DNA from 2 places in the Caballeronia sp. AZ10_KS36 genome. Region 1 is predicted to be linked to the other one. Evidence: predicted binding sites of a transcription regulator. Region 1 holds the regulator's gene; the other holds the start of a gene.
What was found. The regulator FliA, encoded in region 1, starts transcription of late flagellar genes. The targets are predictions, from matches to a motif close to CTAAAGTTTNNNNNNNNNNNGCCGNTA.

Region 1 (12,029 bases):
GCCGACCTGCAACTCGCGCTCTCGGAGTTGCGCAACAAGCACATCGTGCTGATCGACACCATCGGCATGAGCCAGCGCGATCGCATGGTGTCCGACCAGATTTCGATGCTCTGCGGCGCGGGTCATCCGGTGCAGCGCCTGTTGCTGCTCAACGCGACCAGCCACGGCGACACGCTCAACGAAGTGGTGCAGGCGTACAAGAGCGCGGCCGATCAGCCGCCGCTCGCGGGCTGCATCCTGACCAAGCTCGACGAAGCGACGAATCTCGGCGGCGTGCTCGATACCGTCATCCGCTACAAGCTGCCGGTGCATTACGTCTCGACCGGCCAGAAGGTGCCGGAGAACCTGTACGTCGCGACCAAGCGTTTTCTGATCAAGAGCGCGTTCTGCATTCCGCGCGAGGGTTCGCCCTTCGTGCCGCAGGACGACGAGGTGCCGGCACTGCTCTCCGCATTGTCCGCGCGCGCCACCACCGAACTGCATGAGGTCCGCTTTGGATAAGTTCGTGCTCGATCAGGCTGAAGGTCTGAGAAGGCTGCTCACGCGAGGCGGTTCGCGCGTGGTGGCGGTGGCGGGCGGGCCGGCGGGCATCGGCTGCACGTCGGCGGTCGTGAATCTGGGCGCGGCGCTGTCCGTGCATGGCAAGGACGTGCTCGTGATCGACGAGCGGGCGAACGCGGCATCCGCTGCGCGCCTGGCCGGTACGTCCGGCGCCGGGGCGCTCGCCGCGGTGATGTCGGGCCGCGAGGCGCTTCAGGACGCGGTGACGCGCACGCCGTTCGGCTTCTCGCTGCTCGCCGCGCCGCGCGACGAACGCATCAGCCACGACGCCGCGCAGTGCCGCGCGCTGCTCGAAGGTCAGGCGGACATCGTTCTGATCGACGCGCAGCTCGATCGATACGGCGCGCTCTCGTCGCTCGCGGCGCAGGCGCATGACTTTCTCATCGTGACGCGGGTGGCCGCGTCCGCGATCACCGAGGCGTACGCGTGCATCAAGCGTCTGCACTACGCCCATGCGATCGGCCAGTTCCGCGTGCTCGTGAATCACGTGCAGAACCCGGCCGACGCGGCGGTCGCGTTCGACAACCTGTCGGGCGTCGCGAGCCGGTATCTGGCCGTGTCGCTCGTGCAGGCAGGGTATGTGTCCGAGGATGCGCGCGTCACTCGGGCGAAGGAGCTCTCGCGCTGCGTGGTGGAAGCGTTCCCGGCGACAGCCGCGGCGCGCGACTACCGGCAGATCGCGGCGGAGCTTCTGCATTGGCCGATGCGTCCCGCCCCGACCGGGAGCGAGACGCAGGTCCGGAATGACGCGCGGTTTTCGGTTGGCGAGGCTGACAAGGGCGGACGGGAGACGGGGCGCATGGCGTCGTTGTTTTCCAGTCATGCATTGACCAGTACGGCGTCGATGTGATCAAGATTAAGGTGACTCAGATGTACAACGCCCAAGGCAAACTCTCACAGTCGGACGTCCTGACTAAATATGCGCCGCTCGTTCGCCGGCTCGGACTTCAGCTCGTCGCCAAGATGCCGGCGAGCGTCGATCTCGACGACCTGATTCAGGCCGGCATGATCGGTCTTCTGGATGCGGCGAGCCGCTATAAGGAAGATCAGGGTGCGCAGTTCGAAACCTACGCGAGCCAGCGCATTCGCGGCGCGATGCTCGACGAGCTGCGTGCCAACGACTGGCTGCCGCGCAGCATGCGCAAGACGTCGCGCGAAGTGGAATCGGCGGTGCACAAGGTCGAGCAGAACCTCGGCCGCGCCGCGAGCGAAGTGGAAATCGCCGAGCACATGAAGATGCCGCTCGACGAATATCAGTCGATGCTGCAAGACCTGCACGGCAGCCAGCTGATCTACTACGAAGACTTCGACCGCTCCGCCGACGACGAGCCGTTCCTCGACCGCTATTGCGTCGACCGTTCGGACCCGCTGTCCGCGCTGCTCGACGACAGCCTGCGCGGCGCGCTGATCGAAGCCATCGACAAGCTGCCGGAACGCGAAAAGCTGCTGATGAGCCTCTACTACGAACGCGGCCTGAACCTGCGCGAAATCGGCGCGGTGATGGAAGTGAGCGAATCGCGCGTGTGTCAGCTGCACAGCCAGGCGGTCGCGCGTTTGCGCGCCAAGCTGCGCGAGCAGTCGTGGACGAGCGTCGAAGCGTAATACGTTAGCCGGCTTCGAAGTCTCGCGCTTCGGCGAACACCGTTTTGCCGATGCCGAGACTTTTCGCGCGATACATCGCGCGGTCGGCGGCGCGCAGCACGGCGTGGATGTCGGCGTGGCGCGCGTCGGCCGCGCTGGACAACATGCACGCGCCGATGCTCGCCGAGACCGAAACCGGCCGCCCGTCCACCGACGCGATCGACGCGAGCGCCGCGTGAATGCCTTCGGTGATTGCGAGGACGGCCGTGCGGCTCTGCGCCTGATGCGCGAGCACCACGAACTCGTCGCCGCCGAGGCGCGCCACGGTGTCGCTATTGGACATGCGGCGGGCGAGCACGTTGGCGAACTGCTGCAATAGCACGTCGCCGACCGCGTGACCGTAGGTATCGTTGACTTCCTTGAAGCCGTCGAGGTCGATCAGAAGCAGCACGGTGTCCTGCGTTGCCTCGGACATCGTGCGATTGACGATGTGTTCCAGCGCGTAGCGATTGGCGAGACCCGTGAGCGGATCGGTCGATGCCTGACGCGCGAGATCGCGATTGGCGTTGCCGAGGCGATCGACGAGCACGGTCAGATACACCGATGCCGCCAGCACGCTCAACGCGAGCCCGAGCGCGGCGGACAGGTTCGCGTTCCACCACGGCTGCCAGAGCGCGAGCCCGCCGATGACCGTCATCGCGGTGGCGCAGGAGACGGCGAGCGTGCGCTTGCCGTAGCGGCAGCCCGAGCCGATCAGAAACCAGAAGACGACCCACAAGAGCGGCAGAGCGATCTCGCCGCCCGCGGCGAGCGCCGCGCCGACGAGCGCCTGATCGGCAATGGTCGTGACCACGAGCCGCTTCTTCGATGGCGACGCCATGCGGCTGACGATCAGCAGCGTGACTGCGCCGTAGAACACATAGAGCCCGACGATTTGCGCGACCAGCGACGCTTCGCGCGAAGGGACGAGCCACGCGAAACAGGCGTAGGCGAGGAGAACTACGGCGCCGAGCACAACGCGCAGCGTGGCTTGTTCGCGTTCGGGATGCCGAAGCGCCGCCCATGCGAAGGCATGAGGCCAGCGTGGCGGGTGGTGAGCCTGCTGCATGTGAACCCCTGGATTTTGTTTTTGTTCGTTCGACGCGCCTGGAATGGGCGCGGTCGGCCGTAGGGTTAACGGCAAAGCAGGTGCGAGGCTTGAGTTCGTGGGGGATGACGACGAGGCGACAGATGTGCGACTTGGCGCGCCCGGCTGGGATCGAACCAGCAACCCCTTGTCTTTTTCTTTCCGTATGCCGCTGTAGAGCAGGTGATGGCACGGCCTTCGTATACGCCGAGTAGCGGTGAAGCAGCATGGACGGTAAAGCCGGTGCCCGTTTCGGCAAACCAGTTGAAGTGAGTCAATTGCGATCGGGGGCGTCCGGGTTGCTTGGAGCCCGCGCGGGAACCAGCGCCGTGACGCCTAGCCGAATCCTCGTGTATGAGGCATGGACTGGAACCGACGATCGAATCGGGCAAAGGACTGGACTCGACCCAGAGCTGATCCGGCGACTGGCGCACGAAACGCTTAACCGGGCGGATAAAAAAGCAACGGCCCGCGAGCGCTCGCACGGCGGCGAGCGGACGCACTATCCGGCTACGAGAAGGGCCAACTAAGCCGGTGCGCAGCACGATCACCGCAACGGCACCAGCCGCAAGCGCATCACGACTCATGACGACTTTCTCGACATCGACTTTCCGCGCGACCGAGAAGGGACCTCCCATCCGGTGATCATTGCCAAGGGCGAGCCACGCTTTGGCGACTTCGACGACGAGATCATCGCGCGCAATGAGCGCCCGGGAGAACCGCGATTTTCTCGTGACGATGCACGACATCGAACAATCTGCGGACTTGGTCAGCACGGTGGCCGGCTGGGCGATCGACGAGGTGCGCGAATGGGCACAGCGACCGCGCGAGCCGATATATTCAGTGGGTGTTCCCCGACGCGCTGCGGGCCAAGATCGGCGACGAAGAAGTGGTCCCCAACAAGGGGATCTACATGGCGCCGGGCCTGGGCCGCGACGGCTCGCGTGACGTGCGGGGCTCTGGATCGAGCAGGCCGAAGGCGCGAAGTTCTGGCCGCGCGTGGTCAATCACCTGAAGCTGCGCGGTGGGCCGGTCATCCCGAATGATTAACGACGCCTTCGCGCCCGGCCGACGAGCAGCCGGGCACGCGCTGGCTAACGCGCCACAGCTTCAGTGGGCGCGACGTGCGCCACCCACATGCCATGCAACGCGTCTTCCAGATGCTTCGCGAAGCGAGGCGCGTCGCACAGCGGCGAAGCGACGAGTTGCGCACGCAGGCCGCTGCGAAGCGCTTGCAGCTGCGACGCATCGGCGGCGAACTGCACGGCTTTCGCGACATAGTCGTCTTCGCTCTGTGCGATCCAGTCGGGCAAACCGGCCGCATGCAGCATGCTTTCGCAGATGTGCGACAGAAACCGCTCGCCGCGCAGGCACAGGACAGGCACGCCCATGAACAGGCCTTCCGCCGTCGTCGTGCGACCCGGATACGAGAACGGGCTCAACGCGATGTCCACCCGACGATACGCGGCGAGATACTCGGCATGCGGCGAATGGTCCTCCAGGATGAGGCGCGATGCATCGACGCCGTGTGCAGCGAAACGCGCGACGATCGACTCGCGGGCGTGATCCAGATCCAGATTCTGCGCCTTGATGAACAGACGCGAATGCGCGACGGCATGCAGCACGCGCGACCAAAGCGCCACCGTCTGATCGGCAATCTTGGCGAGCTTGCCGAAATAGCCGAACGTCACATGTCCGTTGTCGAGCATCGGCAGCTTGCCCGCGTCCAGCGGCTCGGCAGGCGGCGTGAAGCACAAGTAGCTGTCGGGCATCCGCCACGCGCGCTCGGTGAAGTGGTGTGCCTCGCTTTCGGGCAGCACGTAACGGTCGCCGAGCATGTAGTCGATCGCGCGCATACCCGTGCTTGCGAAGTAACCGGGCCAGCTCACCTGAACGGGCGCGGGCTTGCGCGCAAACACGGGCAGGCGGTTGAACTGCGTATGACCCGATGCATCGATCAGCACGTCGATGCGATCGTCGCGGATGCGTGCGGCGGCGGCAACGTCGGTCATGCCCGCGAGGCTCGTCCACGTCGCAAAGCGCGAACGGATGCGCAGCGTCAGCGCATCTTCGACATCGCGCGTCGCATACGCGTGCAACTCCACTCGGGCTGCATCGACATGATTCACGATGCTTTCGAGCAAGGAACCGACCGGGTGCTCCTTCAAATCGCCCGACACAATGCCGACGCGCAATGCTCGGGCTGTCGCGGGCGTCGCTTCGACGAGCCAGTCATGGTACGGCGTTACGCCCTGCGTGATGGCTTCATCGAAACTTTTGGCTTCCTCCAGGTACGCGGCGGGCGTCACGCCGCTGTAGTAATTCGACGCGAACAACCGGTTGCTCCGCGGCGCCGGCAACTCGGGGCGCAACGCAATGGCCGTGCTGTACGCTTCGACGGCAGCATCGAGTTCGTCGAGCTCCATCATCGTCGCGGCAAGGTTGTTATAGGCTTGCGCGTGATCGGGCTTCAGCGACACGACCTTGACGAACGAATCGACAGCGCCGCTCAGGTCGTGCATCGCGCGCTGTGCAATCCCGAGGTTGTAGTACGCGTCGATATAGTCGGGCTGCTGCGCGATCGCCTGGCGGAAGCACTCGACGGCAGCAGCAGGCCGGTTGTCCGCCTGCATGACGTTGCCGAGGTTGTAATAGAACGCGGCCGCCGGTCGAACCGCGATGGCGGCCATGATCAGCTCGGAGGCTGTCGCGTACTGGCCGAAGGCGTGAGCAACGAGACCCAGCAGATGCAGCGCTTCGGGGTGGTTCGGATCTGTCGCGAGGATCTCGCGATACAGCGTCTCGGCTTCGTCGAGCCGATCGGCCTGATGACATTCGACGGCGCGCGCGAGCAGCGCCTCGATAGCGGGATTCGTCGTCGCCGGCTCTTCGGCGGCGGCCACACTGGCTTCCGGCGTCCGCAAACGGGCCGCCGCGCGCGCGTGCATCTTTTCGTTCGCCATTGCGGCGTTGGCGCGAAAACGCGGGGACGCATAGAGTCCCGCAGTCGGCTGTTTGACCAGCTCGTCGAGGTTGTCGCGCAATGCCTGCAATTCGACCATGCCGAGCGTGTCGATGCCGTGCGTGTAGAGGCGGGTCAGTTGCGCTTTCGCGCGCATCAACGCTTCCGCGGACATTTGACCCGCCGCCGCCTCGCCGCGCACCATCACTTCCCATTCGTAGTAGCCCGCAACGAGAATGGGACTCGCGACACCCGAATTCTGCGTGCCATGCCGACGGAAACAGCTCAGATAGCCGCCCAGCAGCACGAGCGGTCCCTTCTCCGCGAGGTTCAGATACATGCTGACGTCGTTGAGGAACGTGATGTCCCAGCCGCGGTACAACATCACCGTCGACATGTCGACGGCATCGCGCACCATCATGATGTTGCTAGGCTCGCCGATGAAGTTGTTCGCCAGCGCGACCATGTGCTCGACGAGTGCCGGACGTTCGACCAACGCGATCTGGCCAGCCGGAACGAGGGCCGGCGGCGTGTGCAGAACGTTGTCGTCGGCGTCGATCAGGACGCGCTCATGAACGGCGATGGCTGAACCGGGATGCTGACGCAGGGCGTCGACCAGCGCTTCCACGGAGCGCGGCATGAGCAGGTCGTCGTCGTAGAGCCACTTGATGTACTCGCCGCGCGCCTGTTCGAACAGCAGCAGTGAATTGCGACGCGCGTCCCCGCTGGCATGATGGAAATAGCGAATGCGCGGATCGTCGAAGCTCTCGACGATGGGGCGCAAGCGACCGTCCGCGGTGTCGTCGCCGACCAGGATTTCGATGTCCGCGAAGCTCTGTGCCTGCGCGCTCGCGATTGCCTTCGCAAGGTAGTCCGGCTTGAACGCGGGAATGAGGATGCTGACGGTGGTCATGGAAAAACGGGTCCTGTTCGAGAAAGAGGGCGCACATCGGCAGCCTGAAGTTGCATGGCCGCGCCCGGGCATCCATGGCACGACGGCTTGCATACAGAATAGCGAGCGGTCGCTCGACGCCATCCACGGAACAGCGAGGCGTTTTCGTCCTTATTCGTTCCCGATGTCGCGCCTGATGTCGCGCTGAATTTCGCTTGCTGATCCTCGCGCCCCGCGCGTGCGAACCATGCCTCGAAATAGCAGCGTTTGACCCGCTTGATCAATCGATCGGATTGCCATGGCCGACGCTATTCTCGTTTTCATTGGACGTGCGCCCGTTGCGCATTCCGCTCACTCGCGACTGCCATGCAAACACTCGTTCCGGTCACCCAGCCTTATCTGCCTCCCCTCGATGAGTTTCTTCCGTATCTGCAGAAAATCTGGGACAGCAAGCAGGTGACCAATGGCGGCCCCTTTCACACACAGCTCGAAGCGGCGCTTTGCGAATACCTGGGTGTCGAGTATCTGTCGCTGTTCTCGAACGGCACCCTCGCGCTGATCACCGCGTTGCAGGCAATGAAAGTGACGGGCGAAGTCATCACGACGCCGTTCAGCTTTGTGGCGACGACGCACGCGTTGCACTGGAACGGCATCAAGCCCGTCTTCGCCGACATCGACCCCGTGACGATGAACCTCGATCCGCGCAAGATCGAAGCGGCCATTACGCCGCAAACCACGGCTATCCTGCCCGTTCACGTCTACGGCAACCCGTGCGATGTCGAAGAGATCGAACGGATCGCCGACACGTATGGCCTGCGCGTGCTGTACGACGCGGCTCATGCGTTCGGCGTGCGCAAGTCGGGCGAGTCCGTGCTGAAGTTCGGCGACATGTCGATGCTCAGTTTTCATGGCACGAAGATCTTCAACACGTTCGAAGGCGGCGCGATCATCTGTCACGACGCCAAGACGAAGCGCCACATCGACCATCTGAAGAACTTCGGTTTCGCCGATGAAGTCACCGTCGTGAAACCCGGCATCAACGCGAAAATGAACGAACTGCAGGCGGCCTTCGGCCTCTTGCAGTTGCAGCATATGGACAGGATCGCCGTCGCGCGCGCGCGGATTGCGGCGCGCTACGAGGCGGCGCTCTCGGGTGTGAAGGGACTGCTGCTGCCTGTCGCGCCCATCGACAGTACGAGCAACCATTCGTACTTCCCGGTCCGCGTGACGGCAGACTTCCCCATCACGCGCGACGCGCTTTACGATGTGCTCCGTGCGGAAGACATCCTCGCGCGGCGGTATTTCTATCCCCTTATCAGCGAGTTTCCTACCTACCGTGGACTGCCGTCGGCGGGATCGGCGAATCTGCCCGTGGCGACGGCTATCTCGCGCGAAGTGCTGTGCCTGCCCATCTTCCCGGCACTCGACAGCGACACGCAGGACAGGATCATCGAACTGGTGCTGACGGCAGCGACGGCGCGTGATCGCGTCACCGAACTGGCGGACGCGTAAGCGGCCATGGCGTCAGCGCGCTGCCGTTGCACCGGGTCCATGCGCCATTCATCAAGGTATCTTCTATGTCAAATGTGCTGTCCATGCCCGACGTCTACCTGAACTCCATCGCCGTCGTTCAAGGCGAGCGAATAGAGCAAAACGACGCTTCGACGTTGGGCATTGCCGATGCGAATTACGAGCGCATCGTGCGAAAAACAGGCGTGCACAGCCGGCCTGTCGCAGGTCCCGATCAATATACGAGCGACCTCGCATTCGCGGCCGCGCAACAGCTGCTCGCAGCGAGCCCCGCTACAGGCGTGAGCGCGTTGATCGTCTGCACGCAAACGCCCGATCATCTGATTCCGGGCGTATCGTCGCGCATTCACGGTAGGGCAAAGCTGGCAAACGATTGCCTCGTCATGGACATCAACCAGGGCTGCTCCGGCTTCGTGCTTGGAACACAGACGGTCGTTGCGTTGCAGCGGTCGTTTCCGACAGAGAAGAGCGCAGTTCTCATCAACGCTGATACCTACTCGCGTCTGCTTCGACGCGACGACATCACGACACGCGTGCTGTTCGGCGATGCAGCGACGGCGTGCGAATTCTCGACGCGTCCTCAAGGATTGCGCTTCCTGTACTGCCGCAGCTTTGCAGACGGCTCGGGCTACGATGCGTTCGTCGCTCAGGGGTCCGCTATTCGACCGAGCGAGCACGCGCCCGGCATTTACATGGACGGCACGGCGATCTTCAACTTCGCGCTGCGCGAAGTCCCGAAAGCGGTCGAAACGGCATTGAGCGATACCGGGTTGAGCGTCAGTCAGATCAGGAAGTTCGTTTTCCATCAGGCGAACGACTTCGTGACATCGCAGTTGGCGAAGAAGCTCCGGCTCAGCGACGAGCAGGTTCCGAACAACTGCGCGTATATGGGCAATACCGTCTCGGCCTCCGTGCCTATTCTGCTCGCGGAACAGATGGCATTGCTGGAGCCCGGCGATATCGTGATGACGGTCGGCTTCGGAGTCGGATTGTCCTGGGGCGTCGCGCTATTCGAGTATGCGGGCGATTCTCCGGCGTAATACGGAACCGGCGTCGCGCGGGTGACGGTAACCAAGCAAAAAGGCACGACTGCGTAAGTCGTGCCTTTTTTCATTGGGAAAGCGAACGCCTTCCGATTCAGCCTACGTCCTCAAGCATGACTGGGCAGCACGCGCACTGGATTTTCGAATTGCGGCGAGATGAAGGTGCTCGGCGCAATCTTGCCCGCATACTGGCGCGGGATGTTCAGGTACGAATGCGCGCCGATGACGGACGCCCGTGCAAGACTGCTGTTCGCGCAGATGGTGACGAAGTCGCCTATGATCGCCCGTTCACGGATCGAGACATTGGCTTCCAGCGTCACATAGTCGCCGACCGTGACTTCTTCCGTCACCACGACGTTTGGACGCAGCACGCAGTGATGGCCGATTCTGCTTCCAGCACCGACGAAAGCGCCCGCGTGAATGATCGTGTTTTCACCAATGACCGCGTCCGAAGCTATCTGCGCACGGGGCGAAACAAGCGAGACAGCGCGATAGCCGAGCGCGGCTGTCGCCTCGTGCAGCGCGCGTCTCACATCGTTTATGTAGAACTCGTTGACAGCGATGGCGATGTCCCACTCCTCTGGCGAGAAGCGTTGGAGTTCGCTCAGATCGAAGACGTAGTAGTCCTTCGACGGGATGTGCAGCATTGCCACATCGCGTTGTGAATGGGCCTGCAATGCAAGCGCGTGGACGTCGCGCAGAGAATCGTCGGGACCCGCGATCAGCAGAGACTTCATGGCGTGCCTTCTTCATTCAGATGTTGCATGTACCACGTCCCCATCGCCGCGAGCGGCGCCTCGTGATCGCCCAGCACGTTGATGGGCGACCCGGACTTCAGCGACTTCTGCAGCGCGTTGAGTAAAACCACGTCTTCATCGACGACCCGTTTTTCCGCATGATGGATGCCCCACAGCAGATGCGGCTGCGGCGGCGTGCCATCCTTGAAACGTGTCGTGAAGACCCACGAGTGGTACTCGAACTTGTCAGGTGCGACGGGCACATACTGCTGCAGGTAATAGTGTTCGCCGTGGATGGAGCCGAAGTTGAGATTCGGAAACAGCACGCAGTGGAGCACCGCGCCTGGATCTGCCGCCCGCTCGAACAGCCCGGAATACCAGTGAGGCGCATAACGCAAGCTGCACCGCCGGAGCTGCGAAAGATCCGCGAGCTTGACGGGACGCGCCGGTATTTCGCCCGAGTGAAATTCGACGTCCGCAAGAGGACGCCCTTCTCCGAACAATGGAGAGGCGGTCGTCGACGCGCCGTGCTGCGAACCGTCGCTCGCATAATCGAACAGCGGTGCGAAGGTGTCCTTATGCACGAACGAAACGTGATTCCAGTCGAGAATGTTCTCGAAGTTCAGCTTCCAGTTGTAATCGACGTTGAAGGTCGTGTACGACACTTCGGGCGCGAAGTATGCCGAGATCCCCTCAAGCACCCGCAGCATGTCGCTCGAGTATTGTTCGGTGATGGGTATCGGTTCCGCGCTCAGATTGACGAACACGAAGTTGCCGACCACCTCGAGCGCGAACGTCTGCAAACGCAGTTCGCTTCGTTGACTACTGCAGATCTTATAGAGCTTGTCGTTCGGGATGCCGCGCAGGCTTCCATCGCCGTTATAGGACCAGCTGTGGTACGGGCAGATCAGCTTGCGTTTGCCGCAGTCGGCCTGCTGAATGGGCATGCCGCGATGGGCGCAGGCGTTGCGATAAGCGCGCAGCTCCCCGTCGACCCTCTGTACGAGCACGGGCACGCCGCCCAGGTTACGCGTGATGAAGCTGTTCTCGTCTTGCAGTTGCTGCGTGAGACCGACGAGCAGCCAGAGCTCGCCGAAGATTTTCTTCTGCTCACGATCGAACCACGCTTGGTCCGTATAGCACGCGGGTGGCAGGACAGGTTCGATCATGGCGAATGTTCATCACTGGAGTGAGTTCGATGCAACGACTCGCGCTTGCGAGTGGCCCCGTGCCTTTCACGGACCCTTGCGCGACGCGCGTGCCGATGCCGCCGCGGAGCATCGGCCGCGGCGTGAAAACGTTCAGATCGTCCGTGCGGGGTTGCCGAAAACGGTCACGCCCGGCGGTACATCCTTGACGACGACGGAGCCGATGCCGATCGTCGCACCGGCGCCGATGGTGACGCCCTTCGCGATCGTCGAGCGCGGATTGACGGTCACGCCATCGCCGATGTTCACGCCGCCCGCGATGAACGTCATTGCACCGATCATGCAATGCTCGCCGACCGTGACGTCGTGTCCGACGATCGTGTAGGTGTCGATATAGGTGAACGCACCGATCACGCAGTCCGTCGAAACGACCGCGCCTGGCGTCACGA
Region 2 (12,029 bases), 290 kb from region 1:
CCTTCCATTGCCGTCACGTAGTCGCGCGGCTTGATGAGACTGCCGACCGGGCAGCCGCCGCAGTAACCGCGATAAGCGCCGCCGCCATGAGGCAGCAAAGCGGCTTGTCCCTGCGAGAAGAGATGCTGCACAGCGTTGTCAAAAATCTCCTGATGCGTCAGGAAGTTCAGGCTTTTCATGATCTTTCTCCCCTGCGCCCCTGCGCAGCGGCCATGCGTTGAGTTTCGAGCAACCTGCACTGCGGCGTCGGACGGCGCGCACGCCGACCGGCTACTGCTTCGAGCACGTTGTTTTTCCCGGCCTAGAGACACGCGCTTTCCCGTGTCCGTGCACTCGCGGCGGATCTCTCCACTCAGTGAACGATCCGCACACCGTCAGTTATAACGGCACGGCTCGGTAAAAAGGTGCGGTAGCGCACGCGAGAACGCCATTTTTACACGACACGGACGTTCGTGCAGTGCGGCAGAAGCAGGGTCCGCGCTTGCAGCGGCGCGGCTTGCGGCATGCTTCACTGCAAAAAAACCCCTGCGATAAGGACTTTCCCTAGTGAACGCTCTTTTGCCGGAGAAATGTTGCCAAAAAGCAAAAATCGCCTGAATCGGATCAAGTTGAAGGTGTCGTTTTTTCCGGCGCTTTGCGCTTCGTCCTCGGCTTGACGCGCGAGATACAGCCGACGGCATGATCGTTCACCATGCCCGTCGCCTGCATGAAGGCGTAGCAGATGGTCGTGCCGACGAACTTGCAGCCGTACTGCTTCAGCGCTCGGCTCAGGGCGTCGGACTCGGGCGTGGAGGCGGGCGTCGGATTGTTCGCGTCGCGCGGCGTGTCGATAGGCGCACCGTTCACGAACGACCACACGAAGTCCGCGAAGGAGCCATGCTCGGCCTGAATGCGCTGAACCGCTTGCGCATTGATGACGGCGGACGCGATCTTCGCGCGGTTGCGAACCACGCGCGCATCGCCGACGATCCGCTCGATGTCCGCGTCCGTGAAGCGCGCGACCTTGTCGATGTCGAAGCCCGCGAACAACGCGCGGTAACCCTCGCGCTTGTTGAGAATCGTCGACCACGAAAGACCGGCCTGCGCGCCTTCCAGCACCAGCATTTCGAAGAGATGACGGTCGTCGCGGGACGGGACGCCCCATTCGGTGTCGTGGTAATGCGCCATGGCGTCGGTGGTGGCCCAGGCGCAGCGTGTCGGTTCGGTGGCTGCCATTGCAAATCCTCGTTTCGGTCGCGCCAGCATAGCCGAACGCGATTGCCGCGCCACTCTGCCATTCGGCTAATTGGCGCGCGCCGCTCACGCCGCTATGCTTGCGGCCATGAACACTTCCACTAGCACTCTCACGCAAGCCGAATTCAACGGCTTCCTGCTCGGCATCGACGGCGGCGGAAGCGGCACGCGCGTGATTCTCGCCAACGCGCATGGCATCGAACTGGCCCGCGCGAGCGGCGGTCCTTCGGGTCTGGCGCTGGGCGTCGAAGAGGCGTGGCGGTCTATCGGCGATGCGTGCAAACGTGCTTTTGATGCCGCCGGTCTCGCCTTCGACTGGCGCGCCTGTTCGCTCGGCTGCGGCCTCGCGGGCGTCAACAACGCGGACTGGCTCGCGGCCTTTTTGAGCACGGCGCCGCCGGTCCGCGCGTTGAGCGTGGAAAGCGACGCATACACGACAGTCCTCGGCGCGCACGGCGGCGGACCGGGCGTGATCGTGGCGCTCGGCACGGGCAGCATCGCGGCGTCGCTGGACGAGGAGGGCGTCTGCCGCATCGCGGGCGGATACGGCTTCCCGAGCGGCGACGAAGCGAGCGGCGCGTGGCTCGGCCTGCGCGCGGTGGTTCACCTTCAGCGCGTGCTGGACGGGCGACTTGCGGCCGATGACTGGTCCCGCGCGCTCTTGCAGCTCACTGGCGCGACGGATCGCGACAGCCTCGTCGTGTGGCTGTGCGCATCGAACCAGACCGCGTACGCCACGCTCGCGCCGAGCGTGTTCGAATACCGCGATCATCCGTCGGCGGCGCAGTTGCTGGAGCAGGCGGGGCGCGAGATAGAGCTGCTCGTCGCGGCGCTGGATCGCGACGGCAAATTGCCTGTCGCGCTGTGCGGCGGACTGGCCGCGCCATATGAGCCTTTCGTGCCGATATCGTTGCGCGAGCGCCTTTGCCGACCCCGCGCGGATTCGGCGGCAGGCGCGCTCGAACTGGCGCGGCGCGCGGTGGCGTCGGGCGGCGCGGCAGGGCGGCCCGGGAAAGAGCCGCGATAGAATAGTCAGCTTCGCGGGCGTTTTTTCCGCTCAAACAGGGCAGCCATGTATTCGGTCATCGCAACTGATCTCGACGGGACGCTTCTCAACAGCGATCACCAGCTCGACCCGTTCACCGCAGAGACGCTGCGCAAGCTGGCATCGCGCGGCGTGCCGGTCATCATCGCCACGGGGCGGCATTATCGCGATGTGGCCGGCATCCGCGATCTGCTGGGCATCGACGCGTACCTGATCACGTCCAACGGCGCGCGCGTGCATGCGCCCGGCGACGAGCGCATCTACTCGCGCGATCTCGCGCCTGCCGCCGTGCGACGCCTCGTGCAGGCGGATGTCGCGGGCGCGCATGGCCGCGTGATCGTCAATCTGTTCGCCGACGATGCGTGGCTCATCGACCGTCACGCGCCCGAACTGCTCGTCTTTCATCAGGACTCCGGCTTCAAGTACGAAGTCATGGACTTGCGCGAGCATGACGGCGAGAACATCGCGAAGGTGCTGTACATCGGCGAGCCGGCGGACCTGAAGCACGTCGCCGCGAATCTTGAGAGCGAATTCGGCGATGCCTTGTATGTCACGTATTCGCTGCCGGACTGCCTGGAAGTGATGACGTCCGATGTGTCGAAGGGCCGCGCGCTGCGTTACGTGCTGGAGCGGCTGGATATGGATCCCGCGCAATGCGTCGCGTTCGGCGACAACATGAACGACATCGACTTGCTGGAAACGGCCGGCCATCCGTTCATGATGAACAACGCGAATCCGGACCTGATCACGCGTCTGCCGCATGTGCCGCGCATCGGCAACAACTTCGAGGCGGGCGTCGCGCATCATCTGCGCAAGCTGTTCGATCTGCGCGACGACATCGCGTCGCCGCGCTGACTCTCTCACGCGCCTACTCAACGCGCCCGGCGTTCTGGTCAGCCGCGGCGGCCCCAGTCGTGCGAACGGCCGTGGTCCCAACCGGCGCGATTCCAGCGCCCGTTGTCGTGACCGTAGTCACGATGCCAGCGCGGTTCCTCGTGACGCCAGTACGGCGCGCGATACTGCGGCGCGGCGGGCCTCACATACACGGGCGCGGGAGCGGCATAAGCAGGCGCGCCGAGCGACACGCCGACGTGAAGATCAGTATGGGCCTGAGCCGCTCCCACTGCACCGATGACAAGGCCGGTCGCGACGAGCATTTGAGTGACGATGCGCTTCATTGTGTTTCTCCTGGAAGGCGACGTGTGTCGCATGAGTTCAATGTAAGCGCCGGCCGTCTTACACGCTTCGACGACTTGTTACCGGGTGCAAGCGGGGCGTAAGCCCTTCTTCTTGTCGGTGAGATACGCGCGAGCCTTATCCGGCGGGGCTTTGGGCTTCGAAGCCCACACTCTCAGGCGAAATCATAAGCATGCTGCGTAATTCGCCATTACAACTGTCGCGCGGTTTTAATCCGCACGCGCGAAGCGCAAAACAAAACGGGCGCCGAAGCGCCCGTTTGCAATGACCGACCCCGCGACTTACTGCGCGACAGCGCCGATTTTGCGTGCTTCCGAATTCGAAGCCAGCAGCGGATACAACAGGCCCGCGACGATAGCGCCCGCAATCGGCGCGATCCAGAACAGCCACAACTGATCCAGCGCCCAGCCGCCGACGAAGAACGCCGGGCCGGTGGAACGCGCCGGGTTCACCGACGTGTTCGTGACCGGAATCGAGATCAGATGGATGAGCGTCAGGCACAGGCCGATGGCGATCGGCGCGAAGCCCTTCGGCGCGCGATCGTCGGTTGCGCCGAGAATCACGAACAGGAAGAAGAATGTCATCAGGAATTCGCAGACGAGCGCCGCGAACAGGGTGTAGTGCCCCGGCGAGTGCTCGCCGAAGCCGTTCGCGGCGAAACCGCTGCCGACCAGATCGAAGCCGGGCATGCCGCTGGCGATCAGCTTGAGCGCGAATGCGCCGAGCGTTGCGCCGACCACCTGCGCCACGATGTACGGCCCGAGGTCGCGCACGGGAAAGCGTCCCGCGACGGCCAGCCCGACGCTCACCGCCGGGTTCAGATGGCAGCCGGACACGTGGCCGATGGCGTACGCCATGGTGAGCACGGTCAGTCCGAATGCGAGCGAAACGCCCACGAACCCGATGCCCATATGCGGGAAGCCTGCGGCCAGCACGGCGCTTCCGCAGCCGCCCAGCACGAGCCAGAAAGTACCGAAAACTTCAGCGCCGAGACGCTTCGACAAATGCATGATCTTGCCTTCGTGAAATGTGAGAGACCTTTGATTTGACGCAAGAAAGCCTATTGCCCTTGCCGAGCGCAGTTTAAGGGCGGCTCTTTTTACGGACTGTCAAAAATGGTCGATTCACGGGCAATTCACGCTCGCCGCAGAGATCTTCGAATTCCTCCTTGTTACGAAGCAGACCGCGTCAGCGGCCAGTCGAAAAAAATGCCGCCCATTGGGCGGCATTCGAGAGCGGCAAGCTGCGCGCAATCAACCAACGGCGACCTGACGCAGCACCGGACGCTTCGCGGCCTGAAGCATGGCCGTGTACGTGTCGACGTAGTTCTGCGCCATCGTCTTCGCGCTGAAGCGGCGTTCGAACTGCGCGCGAATCTCGGTGCGCGAGAGTTCGTCGATGCGATGCAGCGCGCCGACTGCGCCCGGCACGTCCTCGCAGATGAAGCCGGTCACGCCATGATCGATGACTTCCGGCACCGAACCGCGGTTGAAGGCAATCACCGGCGTCCCGCACGCCATGGCTTCGATCATCACGAGGCCGAACGGCTCGTTCCAGTCGATCGGGAACAGCAGCGCCTTCGCGCCCGACAGGAATTCGGGCTTCTGCGCCTCGTTGATCTCGCCGATGAACTCGACGTGCGCCTGCGACAGCAGCGGTTCGATGGTCGACTTGAAATAGTCCTGATCGACCTTGTCCACCTTCGCCGCGATCTTCAGCGGCAAACCGCTTTGCGCCGCGATCTTGATGGCGAGATCCGCGCGCTTCTCCGGGCAGATCCGGCCGAGAAACGCCAGATACTCCGGCTTCTTGTGCGGCTGCGGCGTCAGCAGATCGTCCGGCAGGCCGTGGTAAACCGTGTTCAGCCAGTTCGCCTGCGGCAGCGGTCCGCGCTGGTTGTCCGAGATCGAGACGACGTTCGCCTTCGTGAACGTGTTGAAGATCGGCTGCAGTTCGGGCAGGTCGAGACGGCCGTGCAGCGTCGTCACGAACGGCGTGTCGAGCTGCGTGAACAGCGGAAACGGCATGTAGTCGAGGTGAAAGTGCAGGACGTCGAACTCGTGCGCGCGGCGGCGGACCGTTTCGAGCAGCAGCATGTGCGGCGCGAGCGGATCGCGGATCGTCGGATCGAGTCGCAGGGCGCGCGGCCAGGCCGCGTCGAGCGTCGCCCGGGTTTGCGAATCGCCGCTTGCGAACAAGGTTACATCGTGGCCGAGGTCGACGAGCGCATCCGTCAGATAAGACACCACGCGCTCAGTGCCGCCGTAAAACTTCGGAGGAACTGCTTCGTGCAACGGTGCAATTTGTGCGATTCGCATAACGTGACTCTCCTGAGTGGCCGCTCTTGGCGCGGTCGGCGCCGGTGGGGCCATGAAAGCTGTTGTGTGGACACCGCGATGGCGCTCCGGTCGAGCGTTGCGCGATGCCATTCGGGCGGGCCGCGGTGTGTCGCTCACGCCGCCCAAAGATCGGCCCGGCTCTCGACCGGGTTATCCCTTACGTTCATTATCGGGATCGAGAGCGGCATTTCACGTCATTTTTCAATCGCTTAACCTTGTTACAGCGCGAAACACCGGCTGTTACGAAGTCAAAAATTGCACTCAAGCGGTCGAAGGAGACGATTTCGACTGGCAATGCGAGCGGCGAGGCACCCGACAGCAGGCCGCGTGCCCGGGCAGCCTCAAGTCCGTCCGGCCGCTGCCGATAAAGGCTTTTGCCGACGCGCAGCGAATTCGACCGCGCATGTACGAACTTTTCCTACACGATTTCGGGCGAAAGTCTGTCGGCGCGTCGGCAGGTTTTTCCGATGGTCGCGATAGGCGCGCTGCCGGAAAATCGGGCCGACAACACGAGCGGGGCCGGATGCGTCGCTAATTGGCGCGTGCGAGCAAACGTTTCCCGCTGGGCCTGACCAGCCATGCAATGACTCGGGGGAAAGATGACGGCCACCACCATGAGCACGCTCGCGGAGATCCGCGAGGTGAACTTGTCGTATGTGCTGCTCGCGCAGCGGCTGCTTCGGGAAAACCGCGTCCTGGCGATGCATCGCCTCGGGCTGTCCGAAGAGGTGGCCGAGATCGTGTCGTCGCTGACGCCCGCGCAGGCGGTGAAGATTGCGGCGTCGAGCCATGTGCTGTGCCGCTTCCGTTTCGACGACCACGCGATCCTCGCTTCGCTTGCCGACAAGGACAAGCGCCCGGCGCTCTTGCGGGCGGACGCGGGAGTCGCAAGCCGCGAGGTCGCATCGACGAGCGAGTGCGTCTAACTGATCCAATCCGTCGCGCGACTTCGAAGGGAGTCGATCGCGCCATTGCTCCGCCGCCTGCGTCAACCCCACGCCCGCGATTCCTCTGCACGCTATGCCGCCCGCCGCCGCCCACCGGCCGGCCGCCCAAAGTTTTCCAGCCGGGTGCCGTAAACAGTCTTAACCGCGCATGTGCGCCGGCCAATCCGCATTCCCAACCCTGAGGACCCGACCGTGCTGATTTTCGTTGGAACGCTCGTGACATTGCTGTCCGTTTTCGGCGGTTACGCGCTCGAAGGCGGCCATCTTGGCGCGCTCGTGCAGCCGGTCGAAATATTGATGATCGCCGGCGCGGGCATCGGCGCCTTCATTCTCGGCAACGGCGTCAAGACCATCAAGTCGACGCTGCTCGTCATTCCCACGCTTTTCAAAGGCTCCAAGTACAACAAGGACGTGTACATGGAGCTGATGGGCCTGCTCTACGTGCTGCTCGCCAAAGCGCGCAAGGAAGGCACGCTCACGCTGGAAGCCGACATAGAAGATCCGCACAAGAGCCCGATCTTCAGCCAGTACCCGAAGCTGCTCGCGGATCATCACATCGTCGAGTTCATGACCGACTATCTGCGGCTCATGGTCGGCGGCAACATGAATGCGTTCGAAATCGAAAGCCTGATGGACGAAGAGATCGAGACGCATCACGTCGAAGGCGAAGCGCCGGCACTGGCGCTGCAAAAAGTCGGCGACGCGATGCCCGCGTTCGGCATCGTCGCGGCGGTGATGGGCGTCGTGCATACGATGGCCTCCGCCGATCAGCCGCCCGCCATTCTAGGCGAGATGATCGCGCAGGCGCTCGTCGGCACGTTCCTCGGCATTCTCATTTCGTACGGCTTCATCGGGCCGCTTTCGAGCGTCGCGGAGCAGCGCGTCGCCGAGCAGACGAAGATGTTCCAGTGCATCAAGGTGACCATTCTCGCGAGCCTGAACGGCTACGCGCCGGCGATTGCCGTCGAGTTCGGCCGCAAGGTGCTGTTCTCCACCGAGCGCCCGTCGTTCTCGGAACTCGAAGAGCACGTGCGCCGGGTGAAGGCGAAGTGACGCGCCTCGTTTTCGCGACCCCGACCGGAGCCCTGCGATGAGCAGCGAAAAAGACCGTCCCATCTTCATCAAGCGCATCGTCGCGGGCCGCAAGGGCCACCACGGCGGCGCATGGAAGCTGGCGTACGCGGACTTCATGACCGCGATGATGGCGTTCTTCCTGCTGATGTGGCTGCTTTCGTCGACCTCGCCCGTGCAGCGGCGCGGCATCGCGGAATACTTCAACATGCCGCTGAAGGCGGCGATGGTCGGCGGCAAGACCGTCGGCATGGACAACAGCATCATTACCGGCGGCGGCCGCGACATCTCCAGCAACGATCCGGGCGATGCCCGCAACTCGGACGGCAAGACGCAGTTCGCGCAAAGCGCGGCCGCGAAAGCCGACGAGGAACTGCTGAAAGCCGCGCAAGGCGAACTCGAACGGCGCGAGCAGGCCCGCCTTCACGACCTCCAGGTCAAGCTGATGGCCGCGCTCGAAGCGAATCCGACGCTGCACCAGTTCAAGCAGCAGATCCGCATCCAGTCGACGCAGCAGGGCCTGCGCATCGAGATCGTCGATACCCAGAAACGCCCGATGTTCGCGCTTTCCAGCAACAGCGTGCAGCCGTACATGCGCGACATCCTGCGCGAAATCGGCCGGACGCTGAACGACGTGCCGAACCGCATCGTCGTGCAGGGCCACACCGACGCCGTGAAGTACGCGGGCGGCGAAAAGGGCTACAGCAATTGGGAGCTCTCGGCGGACCGCGCGAACGCGTCGCGGCGCGAACTGGTCGCGGGCGGCATGGACGAAGCGAAAGTGCTGCGCGTGCTCGGCCTCGCGTCCACGCAAAACCTGAACAAGCAAGACCCGCTCGATCCCGAGAACCGGCGCATCAGCATCATCGTGCTGAACCACCGCGCGGAAGCGTCGATTCTGCGCGACGACGGCGGCTCGGCCGCGACGCTGGATAACGCTTCGGACGCCTTCGCGCCCGGCGCGACCCCGCTTCTCGGCCGGATTATGCCGGGCGCGGCGCGGAAATAAGCGCGCAGCGCGCAAATCTGCATAAAAAACGCTCAAGACTCCACACGTTTGCGCCGTCATCCGGAACAGAGGCAGCGAGGCGCAGACCCAAAGGCGACACATGATCAAGAACATTCTGGCAATCGACGATTCCGCAGCCATGCGGCAGATCCTCTCTGCCACGCTGACGACGGCGGGCTACGAGGTGACGGTGGCGTCCGACGGCAACGAAGGGCTCGAATGGGCGCTCGCCGAGCGGTTCGATCTCGTGCTCACGGATCAGCACATGCCGCAAAAGAGCGGCCTCGACCTGATTGCGGAGCTGCGCGCCAACCACGCCTACCGCGCCACGCCGATTCTCGTGCTGACCACGGAAGACGGCGAGCCGTTCAAGGAAGCGGCGCGCGCGGCGGGAGCGACGGGCTGGATCGAAAAACCGCTCGATCCGGACCTGTTGACCGAAGTGGTCGCCGCGCTCTCCGAAGACACGCAGCACTGAAGCGAACAGCCAAAGCCAAGACAACTCGCGCGCACGCGCCGACGGTGAATCAAGCATGACACTCGACATTACCCAGTTCTATCAAACCTTCTTCGACGAAGCCGATGAACTGCTCGCGCAGATGGAGCAACTGCTGCTCGTCCTGGATATCGCGAATCCCGATCCCGAGGATCTCGCGGCGATCTTTCGCGCGGCGCATTCGATCAAGGGCGGCGCAGCCACGTTCGGCTTCACCGCGCTCACCGAAACGACGCACATTCTCGAATCGCTGCTGGACCGCGCGCGCAACAACGAGCTCGTGCTTCGCCGCGACATGATCGACACGTTCCTCGCGACGAAGGACGTGCTCTCGGACCAGCTCGCCGCGTACCGCGCGAGCGCCGAGCCGGATGCGGCCGCCGCCGCCGCGATCTGCGCGAAGCTCGAACGCCTGAAGAACGAAGACGCCGCGCCGCAGAGCGCGCCCGTCGCCGAAGAGCCGGTGACGCCGGCAGTCATCGGCGAAGTGGACTTGGCGCCGGCCTACGAAGGCCCGAACGCGCCGCCCGCGCACGTGATCGCGCAGGCCGCCGAAGCCATCGAGGACGACGGCAACTGGGACGGCGCCTTCGAACTCGCCGACGGCGCAACGAGCCATGCAACCAATGCGGGAACCGCGGCCGGCACGCCGGCGGCGGAAGCAGGACCCCACCTGAAAATTACGCTACGGGGGGTGGGCGAGAAGGACCTGGCGACCTTGACCGAGGAGCTGGGGAACCTGGGCAGTATCGTCGGAGAGAAAAAGACCGACGCCGAACTCGTGCTTTGGCTCGATTCGGACGTCTCATCCGACGACATCGTGGCCGTGTGCTGCTTCGTGATCGACGAATCGCAAATCACGATCGGCCGCGGCGACGCGCATCACGTTGCGCCCTCGGCAGCGTCCGAGTCGGCGCAGGTCAAGCAACACACGCTACAGGCAGAGCCGCCCGTATCGCAGGCGCAGGAAGCGCCCGCATCCGCGGCGCAGCACAAAGAAGAAGCGGCGAAGGCGGCGGCGAATGCGGAAACGCAAGCTGCTGCCGCCATCCCGTCACGCGAAGCACAACCGAAGGCCGCCACCGGCGACGCCGAGAAGAAAGCGCGCCCGGCCGCAGCCGCATCGGCGGAAGGCAGCTCCATTCGCGTCGGCGTGGAGAAGGTCGATCAGCTCATCAACCTGGTCGGCGAACTGGTGATCACGCAGGCGATGCTCGCCGAAACCACGAGCACGTTCGACCCTGCATTGCACGACCGTCTTTTCAACGGCATGGCGCAGCTCGAGCGCAACGCGCGCGACCTGCAAGAGGCCGTCATGTCCATCCGCATGATGCCGATGGACTACGTATTCAGCCGCTTCCCGCGACTCGTCCGCGACATTGCGGGCAAGCTCGGCAAGGACGTGGAACTCGTCACGTTCGGTCAGGCGACCGAACTGGACAAGAGCCTGATCGAGCGCATCATCGATCCGCTCACGCACCTCGTGCGCAATTCGCTCGATCACGGCATCGAGACCGTGGAAGCGCGCCGCGCGGCGGGCAAGCCCGCGACCGGCCAGCTCGTGCTGTCGGCGGCGCATCACGGCGGCAACATCGTGATCGAAGTGAGCGACGACGGCGCGGGCCTGCGCCGCGACAAGATTCTCGCGAAGGCGCAGAAGCAGGGCATGCAGGTTTCCGACTCGATGACCGACGAGGAAGTCTGGCAACTCATCTTCATGCCGGGCTTCTCGACTGCCGAACAGGTCACGGACATTTCCGGCCGCGGCGTCGGCATGGACGTGGTGAAGCGCAACATCCAGTCGATGGGCGGCCACGTCGAAATCATGTCGCGCCAGGGCGCGGGCACGACCACGAAGATCGTGCTGCCGCTCACGCTCGCGATTCTCGACGGCATGTCGGTGAAGGTCGGCAACGAAATCTTCATTCTGCCGCTCAACTTCGTGATGGAGTCGCTGCAACCGGTCGCCGATGACATCTACACGGTCGCCAACGGCGAGCGCGTGGTGCGCGTGCGCGGCGAGTATCTGCCGCTGATCGCGCTGCATCAGGTGTTTTCGGTCGAAGGCGCGCGCACGGAGCCGACGCAGGGCATCGTCACGATCCTGCAAACGGAAGGACGGCGCATGGCCATGCTGATCGACGAACTCGTCGGCCAGCAGCAAGTGGTCGTGAAGAACCTCGAAACGAATTACCGCAAGGTGCACGGCATCTCGGCGGCGACGATTCTCGGCGACGGCAGCGTCGCGCTGATCGTCGACGTGGCCGCGCTCAACCGCGAATCACGCGCGCAACACTCGCACACCCATTAAACACATCGACCGAACCTGGGGTTTCTCATGGCAGACATCCAATCGATTCAAAACGCAACACTGTCGCGCCGCGATGCGCAGCACGCCGAAGCCGCCGGACAAGAGTTCCTCGTCTTCACGCTCGGCGCGGAAGAGTACGGCATCGACATCCTGAAAGTGCAGGAGATTCGCGGCTACGACAGCGTCACGCGCATTGCGAACGCGCCCGCGTTCATCAAGGGCGTGATCAATCTGCGCGGCATCATCGTGCCGATCGTGGACATGCGCATCAAGTTCAATCTCGGCCGTGTCGAGTATGACAACCAGACGGTCGTCATCATCCTGAACGTCGCGCATCGCGTGGTGGGCATGGTGGTGGACGGCGTATCGGACGTGCTCACG

Region 2: a site for FliA is predicted at 6,867-6,893, ahead of motA (flagellar motor stator protein MotA). Genes of this name have one in related genera too.

Annotation. Positions count from the first base shown of each region.
Region 1 covers NZ_JALQDQ010000001.1:141,638-153,666, reverse strand. The annotation lists gene flhF (flagellar biosynthesis GTPase FlhF) at 1-501, shown strand, start outside; gene NCR35_RS00760 (MinD/ParA family ATP-binding protein) at 494-1,411, shown strand; gene NCR35_RS00755 (RNA polymerase sigma factor FliA) at 1,432-2,163, shown strand; gene NCR35_RS00750 (GGDEF domain-containing protein) at 2,168-3,250, opposite strand; partial or broken gene NCR35_RS00745 (transposase) at 3,623-4,294, shown strand; gene NCR35_RS00740 (O-linked N-acetylglucosamine transferase, SPINDLY family protein) at 4,363-6,216, opposite strand; partial or broken gene NCR35_RS00735 (glycosyltransferase family 2 protein) at 6,814-7,143, opposite strand; gene NCR35_RS00730 (DegT/DnrJ/EryC1/StrS family aminotransferase) at 7,489-8,634, shown strand; gene NCR35_RS00725 (3-oxoacyl-ACP synthase III family protein) at 8,718-9,692, shown strand; gene NCR35_RS00720 (LbetaH domain-containing protein) at 9,803-10,432, opposite strand; gene NCR35_RS00715 (aromatic ring-hydroxylating oxygenase subunit alpha) at 10,429-11,601, opposite strand; gene NCR35_RS00710 (acetyltransferase) at 11,734-12,029, opposite strand, start outside.
Region 2 covers NZ_JALQDQ010000001.1:433,312-445,340, forward strand. The annotation lists gene NCR35_RS02035 (hypothetical protein) at 1-179, opposite strand, end outside; gene NCR35_RS02040 (DNA-3-methyladenine glycosylase I) at 604-1,215, opposite strand; gene NCR35_RS02045 (glucosamine kinase nucleotide-binding domain-containing protein) at 1,322-2,260, shown strand; gene NCR35_RS02050 (Cof-type HAD-IIB family hydrolase) at 2,306-3,133, shown strand; gene NCR35_RS02055 (hypothetical protein) at 3,172-3,456, opposite strand; gene aqpZ (aquaporin Z) at 3,757-4,485, opposite strand; gene NCR35_RS02065 (glycosyltransferase family 4 protein) at 4,729-5,793, opposite strand; gene flhD (flagellar transcriptional regulator FlhD) at 6,414-6,740, shown strand; gene motA (flagellar motor stator protein MotA) at 6,954-7,814, shown strand; gene motB (flagellar motor protein MotB) at 7,852-8,841, shown strand; gene NCR35_RS02085 (response regulator) at 8,942-9,319, shown strand; gene cheA (chemotaxis protein CheA) at 9,375-11,648, shown strand; gene cheW (chemotaxis protein CheW) at 11,676-12,029, shown strand, end outside.